DNA from 3 places in the Cronobacter sakazakii genome. Region 1 is predicted to be linked to each of the others. Evidence: predicted binding sites of a transcription regulator. Region 1 holds the regulator's gene; each other region holds the start of a gene.

Region 1 (4,186 bases):
ATATTGAGATTGTGAAATATGCCGCCGCGCGCCAGATAGAAGTGATCCCGGAAATCGACATGCCCGCACATGCCCGCGCGGCGGTGATTGCGATGGAAGCGCGCTACGACAGGCTGCAGAAAGCGGGTAAAACCGAAGAGGCAAACCAGTATCGCCTGCTCGACCCGAAAGATACGTCCGTCACCACTGGCGTGCAGTACTACAACCGCACCGGCTATCTCAATCCGTGCCTCGACTCCTCGCGCCGCTTTGTCGATAAAGTGATTGGCGAGATCCAGCAGATGCATAAAGAGGCCGGACAGCCGCTCACCACCTGGCATTTTGGCGGCGATGAGGCGAAAAATATCTATCTCGGCGCGGGTTATACGGATAAAGCGAAACCGGAGGCCGGGAAGGGGATTATCGATCAGAGCCGTCAGGACAAGCCCTGGGCGCGCTCGCCGGTGTGTCAGAAAATGGTGCAGGACGGTGTCGTCGCTGATGTCGAGCACCTCTCCAGCTATTTTGGCGTGGAAGTGAGCAAACTAGTCAAAGCGCACGGCATCGACACTATGCAGGCGTGGCAGGACGGGCTTAAGGACGCGAAAGACGCGAGCGCTTTCGCCACCTCGCACGTTAACGTCAACTTCTGGGATACGCTCTACTGGGGAGGCTTTGATACAGCGAACGACTGGGCGAATAAAGGTTTCCGCGTGGTGGTTTCTAACCCCGATTACGTCTACCTCGATTTCCCGAATGAAGTGAATCCGGCGGAGAGCGGCTATTACTGGGGCACACGCTTTAGCGACGAACGTAAGATTTTCAGCTTCGCGCCGGATAACCTCCCGCAAAACGCCGAGACATCCGTCGATCGCGACGGCAACGCGTTCAGCGCTAAGTCGGACAAACCCTGGCCAGGCGCGTATGGACTCTCGGCGCAGCTCTGGAGCGAAGTGGTGCGCACCGATAAACAAATGGAGTACATGATGTACCCGCGTCTGTTAGCTGTAGCTGAACGCGCCTGGCATCGCGCGGCCTGGGAGCAGGATTATCAGGCTGGTCGCGAATATAAAGGCGGCGAAACCCATCAGGTGGATGTAAAAGCGCTGCATGATGACTGGACGCGCTTTGCGAACCTGGCGGGCAGCCGTGAGCTGCCGAAGCTTGAAAAAGCGGGCGTGCAATTCCGCCTGCCGGTGCCGGGCGCGCGCATTCACGACGGCGTGTTGCAGATGAACGTCAGTCTGCCAGGTGTCGCGATGGAATACTCCACTGATGGCGGCGCGCACTGGCAGCGCTACGACGATGCGAAGCCGCCACGCGTGACGGGTGCCGTACAGGTACGAAGCGTCAGCAGCGACGGTAAACGTTACAGCCGTGTGGATAACGTACAGCCCTAACGCAATAAAAAGCCAGCCTCCGGGCTGGCTTTCTTATGAACGGGCGCGCGCTCTACAGCGATTCAGGCAGATGGTGAACCGCAACCAGTTTGCCTTTGCTTATCTCAATATTTTTCGCACCGCGCAACTGAGAAAGGGTTTTCATCACCATGCTGCGGGAAAGATTGGTTTTTTTAACGATATAGTCGGCCACGTTAATCCGGTTACGCATGAACTCATCCATTGTCGCGAGACAATCGATATTCGCTTTAATCATGCTGTAGCTGTTTCTTCCCATCATAATTTCTTCGCGATAGCAAAGCATATTAATAAACCATGAGGACAAAATAAGCAGATGTAACTGGCAGTGATTTTTCTCAATTTCCTGAATGAAATAATCAAAAGGAATTAACTGGTAATGGCATTCGGAATCAGCCTGTAATTTGGCGAATTGAGTTTTGCCTAAATTCCTCGCCAGTCCCAGCACAGAGGGTGCGCTGCTTTTTTCCAGCAACAGCCTGTCACTCTGGCGCATCAGAGAGAACTGACCGCCACGAATGATGCAGATCTCCCCGTCCCGAAGCGGGATCAGCGTATTTTTCTCTGCACGAGACCAGTTGCCGTAGCTATTAAAAATATCCGCAATACGGTAAATCTCAGCAAGCGGTTTAGGGGGTAAGACCATGTTGGTTACCTTAATAAAATAAAATTAAATCGTTGCTGTATCTTAATGGATGCTTTTTTATGGCTGCAATAAGGGGCAGAGAACAGAAAAGGAAAAACAGGGATAATCTCATCTCTAACCGATTGAGTGATAAAGATATTTATCTTTTCTGAATTTCGATTTAAAAAAATATATGTGGTTTAATTAAGCATTGTGCGCTGTATTAAAACACTCCAGTTTTCAAATTTTATCTAAAAAAATACATCTATATTTTTGTTAAAGGGGGTTCAGGCAATAAAAAGGCCGACAAATGTCGGCCTGGGATAATGCAGTATAGCGAGCGTTATTTCCCGCCAGCCTCGTGGGCGTGTTCATTTTCGCGGCAGTCGCCATCGGCGCAGTGACCGTACAGATAGAGGCTGTGGTTGGTCAGGCGGATGCCGTGGCGCGTGGCGATTTCACGCTGACGCGCTTCAATAGAATCATCACTGAATTCGATCACTTTGCCGCAATCGAGGCAAATCAGGTGATCGTGATGATGCTGTTGCGTCAGCTCGAAAACGGATTTACCGCCTTCAAAGTTGTGACGAGTGACGATGCCGGCATCGTCGAACTGGTTAAGTACGCGATAGACCGTGGCAAGGCCAATCTCTTCACCCATGTCAATCAGACGCTTATAGAGGTCTTCCGCACTGACATGATGATTGACCGGTTCCTGCAGCACTTCGAGGATTTTTAATCGAGGAAGCGTGACTTTCAGGCCGGCCTTCTTTAATGCGGTATTGTTGTCAGTCATGCGGAATCTGTCCTGTTGCTTAACGACTCGCTCCGGAAGGGAGCGATACATCGGATACGCCGAAGATGAATGCGTCTCATTATAGAACTGACATGCCTAAATGAAAACCGCAAGCGTCCGGCAAAAAAGAGCTTAAAAATCGTGGGCCAGCCAGCGTTTTTCACGTGGAGAGCCTGATAATTAAGAAAGCCATTGTACAGCGTAGTGAGGGAAAGTTAAAAATTTGTAGCAATTATTTTCATTGCTTTTATCTATCAAACGGCGCGGAACGGTGCCCGCGCCGCTTATCATCAGGCGTTGATGATTTCCTGCAGATGCAGCTCTTCGGACACCTGTTTGACCCATTTTTCAACGCGTTCGGCGGTCAGCTCCGGCTGGCGATCTTCGTCAATCGCGAGACCAACGAAGTGGTCGTCATCAGCGAGGCCTTTAGAAGCTTCAAAGTGGTAACCTTCGGTCGGCCAGTGGCCAACAATGGTCGCACCGCGCGGCTCGATGATGTCGCGAATGGTGCCCAGCGCGTCGCAGAAATATTCTGCGTAATCTTCCTGGTCGCCGCAGCCGAAAAGCGCCACCAGCTTGCCGTTAAAGTCAATTTCTTCGAGCGTCGGGAAGAAGTCGTCCCAGTCGCACTGCGCTTCGCCGTAGTACCAGGTCGGGATGCCAAGCAGAAGAATATCGAATGCTTCCAGATCCTCTTTGCTGCTTTTAGCAATGTCATGCACTTCAGCAACGTCAGTCCCGAGCTGTTTCTGGATAATTTTTGCGATATTTTCGGTATTGCCGGTGTCGCTGCCGAAAAAGATGCCTACGATTGCCATAAGAAGAATAACCTCTTGAATCTAAATGTGATGGTGCTGGCATAACGCCCACAGATAGGGCAATCATAGCAGAACAGAAGAAGGTGCGGAAACGCTATCAGGCACCGGGTGCACTCTCTGCTACATTGCCCGGTCCTTTTGGGTAAAATTCAGACCAGACCTTACTCCTGCAAGGCTTTCAGCTGCGCGAGCAGCATCGCTTCTATCAGCTCGCTGCGGCTGATATTGCGCGCCTGCGCGAGATGGTTCAGCGCGTCTACCGCGTCGGCGTTCAGCTTCAGCTCCACGCGCTTAAGCCCGCGAACTTTGTCACGCTTAAGCTGGTTGCGCTTATTGATGCGCAGCTGTTCGTCGCGCGACAGCGGATTGGTTTTCGGTCTGCCCGGACGGCGTTCATCCGCGAAGAGATCGAGCGTTGTGCGGTCCGTTTGTTCTTTTGCCATGGTATGAGTATAGACAGGGGAAACAGGCTGCCGTGGCGGAGCCCGGCGGTATTTCAGCGCGCCATCATACATCAGGGAGCGAAGCGCGCCAACGCATCCGGCGC
Region 2 (4,186 bases), 390 kb from region 1:
TGGTGCGCGGCTGGTCCGGGTTGACGGCCACGCCATCGCCCGCTTCGGCCACATAGCGGCTCGCACCGAAGGTCAGCTGCCAGTTATCGGTCAGCGCGCCGTTCAGCTCAAGCTCAACCCCTTTACTGACGGTGCCATCAACGGATTTATACGCCGTCTGCCCGCCGGAGCCAGGGATGATCACACCGGTGTTCAACGCCACGTTATCCTGCTCGATGCGGAACACCGCGAGCGAGGCCGTCAGACGGGTGTTAAACCAGTCGGCTTTGAGCCCGGCTTCATAGGCTTTACCGGTGGTCGGATCGAGGAACTCGCTGTTTACATCACGCTGACCGCTCGGCTGGAAGATAGAGGTATAGCTGGCATACGCCGACCAGGTATCGTCGATATCGTAAATCAGGCCCGCGTAAGGCGTCACGTCATCCGCTTTGCTGCGACGAATTTCATCCGGCTTGCGCTCCAGATTGTATTTTGCGTTCCACTCGGTGTAGCGCGCGCCCAGAATCAGATGCAGCGGATCGGCAAGCGAGAGGCGCGTGGCGGCGTAAATGGATTTCTGACGAATCACGTCGCGCTGGTAAAGCGCAAAGCTGGACCACGTCGGGTTCGCCACCGTGTTGCCGTCATAATCGTGAATATTTCCGACATCCATCAGGCCGGAATTATCATTCACCGGATATGAATTGTCATAGTTGTTGCGCTGGCGGCTGTAGCTGCCGCCAAACATCATTTCATGCTGACGTCCCGCCAGCTCGTAGCCGCCGCGCACGAAGGCGTCGACCGAATCCTGCTTACGCTCGCCCACGTTCCAGCCGCCCCACGCGCCCTGCCAGAGCGCGGCATTGTAGCGACCGGTGGTTTTATCCGGGAAACCGTCGATATACATCATGCGGTTGTCGAAATTGGTTTCGGCGTGCATCGCGTTCACTTTCGCCTCCCAGCCGTTATTAAAGCGCTGCGTCAGGTTGGCGAAAATTTTGGTGGAATCGAGATCGGAGTAGGCCCAGTCGGCGGCGGTATTAAAACCGCGGCGGAAATGCGTCCGGCTGCCGTCGCTGTAAAGCGAAGGGAATCCGCCCCAGGTCGGGCTGTCTTCTTCGCTTTTCTGATAGTCATAGCCGAGTGACAGCAGCGTTGACTCGGTGATGTCGGCATCCACGACGCCATAAATGAATTTTTTGCGGTAATGGTTACGCTCAACGAAGCTTTCGTTATCCTGATAACCGGCGACCACGCGCCCGCGAACTTTACCGGACTCCACCAGCGGCGACTGCACATCCATCACGTAGCGTTGTTTGTCCCAGCTGCCATAAGTGGCAGAGACGTTGCCTTTAAACGTCTGGCTGTCAGCGTGTTTACGCACCATATTCACATACGCCGACGGGTTGCCGGTGCCGCTCATAAGCCCGGCCGCGCCGCGCACGATCTCGATTTTATCGTATATCGCCGTGTCGCCCGCGGTGTCGCCAAAGTTCCAGCGGTTATCAAGAAACGTCGGCATATCTTCATAGGCGAAATTGCTGATGTAAAAACCGCGTGCGAAAAAGTTGGTCCGGCTGGTATCGATGCGCGAGGCGGTCACGCCCGTGGTGTTTTCCAGCACATCTTCAATAGTCGTTAACTGCTGATCCTGCATGCGCTGCTGGCTAATGACGCTGACCGACTGCGGAATATCACGCGGCACCAGGAGCATTTTGGTGCCGGACGTGGTGGTTTTGACGCTGTAATCCTGTGATTCGTCAGGCGTGCCGCTGTCGGCGGCGGCATCGACCACTATCGTGTCGCTGGCGGCAGGCGCTGCGTAAGCCGCGGGCGCTGCCAGCGCGCTGGCGATACTGAGCGCGAGCAAAGAGGGAAGGGAAGACGCCGGAACGGCGCCCTGACGGAGTGCATGCTTAGCCATGTGTTGCCCTTAGAATAAGAAAATGATGCTGTGCATCAGGCTGTTGTCATACGACGCTCTCCCCAGGCTTCCCGTCCTGATGGAAAATGTTCGCAGACTAAAACAACGTTCCGCTGTCAATAAGAATGAGAAATATAATCATTTGTCTTTGCGCTGTAAACAAATGTAAGAGGCGTTACAAACTCATGCGTAAGCAGGGCGGAATAACTGTCAGGCGCAGCGGCATCAGGAGTCGCGTGTAGCGCGCTATAAATATCCGCTTTATAAAGAAAAACCGGGGCAAAGGTTGAAAGGATGCGATTATCTCGCTCATACTCTTAACGTTTATCCAAGAAGGAAAAAAACCATGGCCGAAGAAACCATTTTCAGCAAAATTATTTGTCGCGAGATCCCCGCCGACATCGTCTATCAGGATGAGCTTGTCACCGCGTTTCGCGATATTTCTCCCCAGACCCCGACCCATATTTTAATCGTCCCGAATGTGCTGGTGCCGACGGTCAATGACGTCACGGCGGAACACGAACAGGCGCTGGGGCGTCTTTTTACTGTCGCGGCGAAAATCGCACAGCAGGAAGGCATCGCCGAAGATGGCTATCGCCTTATCATGAACTGCAATCGTCATGGCGGGCAGGAGGTCTACCACATCCATATGCATCTGGTCGGCGGCCGTGCGCTGGGGCCAATGCTTGCGCATAAAGGCCTCTGAGATGGCACGCGTACGCACAGGCTGGTTGCTGGCCGCTCTGCTGATGGCGGGGTGCCGTTCCACGCCGACCATTCCCGTCGGCGATGAGCAGGCCATTGTCATGGAATCCAGCGTGCTGGCAGCGGGCATCACCGCTGAAAAACCAGACTTTTCTTTGCAAAACGGCAAGCCTGTCGCCGCTGCGACCATTTACAATAACAAAGACGCGCCCGTTACCGTGCACTACCGCTTTTACTGGTATGACGCCCGTGGGCTGGAAGGACAGCCGCTGGAAGTCCCGCAGACAGTCGTTATCCCGGCCCAGGGACGCGTAACGGTGACCAGTCAGACTGATTATCTGGCGGCACGGAAAGCCCGTCTTTATCTCTATCTCTGAAGGGGGAAATGTTGAACAGAATGTATCGCTATGCGCTGCTGGCGACCGTCGCCCTGGCGCTGTCGGGCTGTATTTTACCCGGCGAGCAAAAACCGGCACCGGTCGAAGAAGCGCAGCCAGGCACGCAGCAACCCACGCAGCCGGTGCCGCAGCCGACGCAGCCGGTACCGACCGTGCCGTCCGTGCCGTCGATTCCGGCGCAGCCTGGCCCGATTGAACATCAGCCTGAAAACGCGACGCCTGAGCCAAAAGCGCGTACCTATGACTGGAACAGCGCGATGGCACCGATGGTCGGCAAAATGTTGCAGGCTGACGGGGTGAACGCAGGCAGCGTGCTGCTGGTCGATAGCGTAAACAACCGCACCAACGGTTCGCTGCAAACCGGCCCGGCCACCGAAGCCCTGCGCGGCGCGCTGGCGAATAACGGTAAATTCACGCTGGTCTCCGCACAGCAGCTCTCCATGGCGAAACAGCAACTGGGGCTTTCGCCGCAGGACAGCCTGGGTTCACGCAGCAAAGCCATCGGTATCGCCCGCAACGTGGGCGCGCAGTATGTGCTGTATGCCAACGCCAGCGGTAATGTGAATGCGCCTACGCTGCAAATGCAGCTGATGCTGGTACAGACCGGCGAAATTATCTGGTCAGGTAAAGGTGCCGTTCAGCAAACCCAATAATCTGAACCTGGAAGGGTTCTTAGCGCAGAGTTTCCCGGCGGCTTCGGCCGCCGGTGTCGTTTGCGCGCTACCCGGTCTCAGCGACGGTGCCTGGCAGGTGGTTGTTGATGATGAAACGCTGGTGGCGCGCCGGGATCTACGCCAAAGCCGTGCCCGTAGCCCGCGTCAGTACCGCGCGCTGAAACGGCTGCCGGCAACGCTCGCGCCGCGTCCGCGCTGTTGCGTTAACGGCTGGCTGGCGGTCACGTTTTTACCCGGTGAGATCCGGGATGTGCTGCCGCCGGTGCCGCAACTGGGTGCGCTGCTATATTATCTGCACCAGCAGCCGCGTTTTGGCTGGCGCATCGAGCTGCTGCCGCTGCTGCTGCGCGACTGGCAGCAAAGCGCGCCGTCGCGCCGCACGCGCTTCTGGCTGCGACTGTTGCACCGGTTACGTCGCACGGGCGAGCCCCGTCCGCTGCGCCTCGCGCCGCTGCATATGGACGTGCATCCCGGCAATCTGGTCTGGCAGTCAAACAGACTCATGC
Region 3 (4,186 bases), 1.9 Mb from region 1:
TCATCTTTGTTTTATTTACCGCCGGGATTTTCCTTATTGGTCCGGTGTTAATTACGCTGTTGTGGTCTTTTTCATTGTTATTATTACTGGGCAGCAGCAGCAACTTTTTACCGGCTGAAAAAAACGGCTTTTTACTGGCGTTTATGCTGTCTGGCTTTATCGCATTTACGGTTTCAATGCGTTTCATGACGGTCATTTTTAACAAGAGTGAATGGATGAAACGGCAGTACCGTATGCTCGCCTTGACCGACCCGCTTACCCGCCTGCCGAACCTGCGTGCGCTGGAGCGGCACCTGCAAGGCATCTCCGGGGGCGCGCTCTGCTGCCTGCGCGTCGCTAATCTTGAGTTTCTGAGCCGCCACTATGGCCTCATGATGCGCATTCAGTGCAAAAAAGAGGTCACGACGCTGCTGCTGCCCTGGCTTAACACCGGTGAGAAAGTCTTTCAGTTGCCCGACAGCGACCTGCTCATTTATCTGGCAGGCCCCGAGCCGCAGAGCCGGTTGCGCCACCTGGTGGATTTGCTGAACAGCAAACGCATCCAGTGGAATGGCGCACAGCTTGAGCTCGACTATAGTGCCGCCTGGGCACCCGTACCTCGGGCACAGACACCAGAAGAGCTCTACCGCACCATTGGGCAACTCAGTTATCTGGCAGAGGTTGCTGGCCCCGGCGATCCGGTCGTGGCGCTGGAGAGTCGCAGTCAGGGGCTTTCCGGGCAAACCAGCGAGCCGGTGCTTATGCTGCAGAAAGTCAAACAGGCGCTTTCAGAAGGGGGCGTTACGCTGTTTGCACAACCGATACAAAACGCACAAGGCGAGGGGTATGCCGAGATCCTGGCGCGCCTTGAGTGCGATGGCGAACTCATCATGCCCGCCAGATTTATCCCTCTTATCACCCGATTTAATCTCAGCGCGCGTTTCGATATGCAGGTGCTTGAGAAACTCCTTATTTACCTGCATACCCACCCGCAAACGCGCCCTGGCGCGCGCTTCTCCGTTAACCTGATGCCCTTAACGCTGGAACAGCAGGGCATCGCTCAACAGGCTATCGCACTGTTTGAGCGCTACCGGGTGCCCATCAGCGCGGTGATCCTGGAGGTAACAGAAGAGCAGGCACTCTCCGGCTCGGAAAACACCGTTCAAAATATTTCGCTGTTGCAGGCGCGAGGGTTTTGCATCGCCATTGATGATTTTGGCACCGGTTACGCTAACTTCGAGCGGCTTAAAAATTTACAGGCTGACATTATTAAAATCGACGGCTGTTTTATACGTAACGTGGTGAGCAATACCTTTGACGCGCTGGTGGTGAAATCGATTTGCGATCTGGCGAAAGCGCGTTCGCTGACTGTCGTGGCAGAGTTTGTGGAAACGCCAGCGCAGCGCGATCTGCTGTTCGCGCTTGGCGTGGAATACATTCAGGGCCACCTGCCGGGGCGGCCAGAACGGCTTGAGCGCGAGGCATAAAAAAACCGGGGCTTGCCCCGGTTTTTAAGTATCGTTTTGATTACAGCACGAGTGCGGCGATGGACGCAGAGAGCACGCTCACAAGCGTAGAGCCGTACACCAGCTTCAGGCCAAAGCGGGAAACCACGTTACCCTGCTCTTCGTTCAGGCCTTTGATAGCGCCGGCGATGATGCCGATAGAGGAGAAGTTAGCGAACGACACCAGGAATACCGACAGAATGCCTTCCGCGCGCGGAGAAATTGTGCCTGCCAGTTTCTGCAAATCCATCATCGCGACGAATTCGTTGGAGACCAGTTTGGTCGCCATAATACTGCCGACCTGCAGCGCTTCGTTAGCCGGCACGCCCATCACCCAGGCAACCGGGTAGAAAATGTAGCCCAGAATGCCCTGGAAGGAGATGCCAAGCACCGCGGCGAACAGCGCGTTCAGACCAGAAATCAGCGCGATAAAGCCAATCAGCATCGCGGCTACGATAATCGCCACTTTGAAACCTGCCAGAATGTACTCGCCCAGCATTTCGAAGAAGCTCTGCCCTTCATGCAGGTTAGACATCTGCAAATCTTCTTCATTCTCAACGCGGTACGGGTTGATGATGGAGAGGACGATAAAGGTACTGAACATATTCAGGATCAGCGCCGCCACCACGTACTGCGGTTTCAGCATGGTCATGTACGCGCCGACGATAGACATGGACACCGTGGACATCGCAGTTGCGGCCATGGTGTACATACGGTTGCGTGACATTTTGCCGAGAATATCCTTATAGGCGATAAAGTTTTCTGATTGTCCCAGAATCAGCGAGCTTACCGCGTTAAAGGATTCCAGTTTACCCATACCGTTCACTTTAGAGAGAACCGTACCGATAGCCCGGATAACAATCGGCAGTACGCGAATGTGTTGCAGAATACCGATTAACGCAGAGATAAAAACGATAGGGCAAAGCACTTTCAGGAAGAAGAATGCCAGACCTTCATCGTTCATTTTGCCAAAGACAAAGTTTGTCCCTTCATTAGCAAAGCCGAGCAGTTTTTCAAACATATCGGCAAAGCCTTTAACAAAGCCCAGGCCAATATTTGAATTAAGGAAGAACCAGGCCAGCAGCACTTCAAGCACCAGCAGCAGGCCAATATAAGGCAGACGAATTTTTTTGCGGTCATGACTGACCAGCAAAGCAAGCAGCGCTACAACGGCGAGCGCCAAAACGAAATGAAGAACGCGGGACATATTTGCTCCAAATATGAGGCAGGTTTAATTTCCGTGCACATTCTATGCAACAACCATTTAGAAAACGAGATCTGCAACACACTATAGTTACGTCATGTGACCAAACGCTAAAAGAGTGATCAAACATACAAAAATGTTATGTTGCGTAAAGCAGTGAAAGGTTATCTTTTGCTGCTACACTTTTAACATACGTGGGCGCACGGCAAAGTATTTTCCGCGTATTCCTCGATCTTAACCCACCTTTCATTGATTTCAGCTATCAGAGCCATTAAGGATTGTCCGGTTTAATGAACTTGATAATCATTCTCATTTTGGTAGCATGAAACATAGCAAAGGCTATATTTCAGAGGCAGAGCATGAACCACACTCGCGTTGAGCAAAATCGTGGCCGTACAGCGCGGAAGTTAAGGCTGGCGCTGATGGGGCCAGCTTTCATCGCTGCCATTGGCTATATCGATCCGGGTAACTTTGCGACCAATATTCAGGCAGGCGCGAGCTTTGGCTATCAGCTGTTGTGGGTCGTCGTCTGGGCGAACCTGATGGCGATGCTGATTCAGGTGCTCTCGGCCAAGCTTGGCATCGCGACGGGCAAAAATCTCGCTGAGCAAATTCGCGATCACTATCCGCGCCCGGTTGTCTGGTTTTACTGGGTGCAGGCGGAGATCATCGCGATGGCGACCGATCTCGCGGAATTCATTGGCGCGGCGATAGGTTTTAAACTCATTCTTGGCGTATCGCTTCTGCAGGGCGCGGTACTGACCGGTATCGCCACGTTTCTGATCCTGATGCTGCAAAAGCGCGGGCAAAAGCCGCTTGAGAAAGTCATCGGCGGGCTGCTGCTGTTTGTGGCGGCGGCCTATATCGTCGAGCTCTTCTTCTCGCAGCCGAAACTGGCGGAGCTCGGCAAAGGGATGCTGATCCCAAGCCTGCCTACATCCGAAGCGGTGTTCCTGGCCGCAGGCGTGCTGGGGGCGACCATCATGCCGCATGTTATCTATCTGCACTCGTCGCTGACGCAAAACCTGCATGACGGCTCGCGCAAAGAACGCTACTCGGCGACCAAATGGGACGTGGCGATCGCCATGACCATCGCCGGTTTTGTGAATCTGGCGATGATGGCGACCGCAGCGGCGGCGTTTCACTTTAGCGGCCACACCAAAGTGGCGGAGCTTGATCAGGCGTACCTGACACTCGAACCACTGCTGAGCCACGCGGCGGCGACCATTTTTGGGTTAAGTCTGGTAGCGGCGGGTCTCTCTTCCACGGTGGTGGGCACGCTGGCAGGGCAGGTAGTGATGCAGGGGTTTGTACGCTTCAGTATTCCGCTCTGGGTGCGTCGCGCGGTCACCATGGCGCCGTCGTTTATCGTTATTCTGATGGGGCTTGATCCGACGCGTATTCTGGTGATGAGCCAGGTGCTGCTGAGCTTTGGTATCGCGCTGGCGCTGGTGCCGCTGCTGTTCTTTACCAGCAATAAAGCGCTGATGGGCGAGCT

What was found. The regulator Fur, encoded in region 1, represses iron uptake genes when iron is present. The targets are predictions, from matches to a motif close to ATAATAATGAGAACNACTATCAA.
Region 2: the regulator Fur is predicted to act here: its motif matches at 2,023-2,045, upstream of fhuE (ferric-rhodotorulic acid/ferric-coprogen receptor FhuE).
Region 3: the regulator Fur is predicted to act here: its motif matches at 2,985-3,007, upstream of CSK29544_RS10215 (Nramp family divalent metal transporter).

What each region holds. Positions count from the first base shown of each region.
Region 1 covers NZ_CP011047.1:4,082,695-4,086,880, reverse strand. The annotation lists gene CSK29544_RS19400 (beta-N-acetylhexosaminidase) at 1-1,379, shown strand, start outside; gene CSK29544_RS19395 (helix-turn-helix domain-containing protein) at 1,432-2,043, opposite strand; gene fur (ferric iron uptake transcriptional regulator) at 2,366-2,818, opposite strand; gene fldA (flavodoxin FldA) at 3,109-3,639, opposite strand; gene ybfE (LexA regulated protein) at 3,801-4,082, opposite strand.
Region 2 covers NZ_CP011047.1:3,689,026-3,693,211, reverse strand. The annotation lists gene fhuE (ferric-rhodotorulic acid/ferric-coprogen receptor FhuE) at 1-1,903, opposite strand, end outside; gene hinT (purine nucleoside phosphoramidase) at 2,250-2,609, shown strand; gene CSK29544_RS17615 (YcfL family putative periplasmic lipoprotein) at 2,611-2,985, shown strand; gene lpoB (penicillin-binding protein activator LpoB) at 2,994-3,659, shown strand; gene thiK (thiamine kinase) at 3,637-4,186, shown strand, end outside.
Region 3 covers NZ_CP011047.1:2,168,374-2,172,559, forward strand. The annotation lists partial or broken gene CSK29544_RS10205 (EAL domain-containing protein) at 1-1,466, shown strand, start outside; gene CSK29544_RS10210 (NupC/NupG family nucleoside CNT transporter) at 1,507-2,691, opposite strand; gene CSK29544_RS10215 (Nramp family divalent metal transporter) at 3,048-4,186, shown strand, end outside.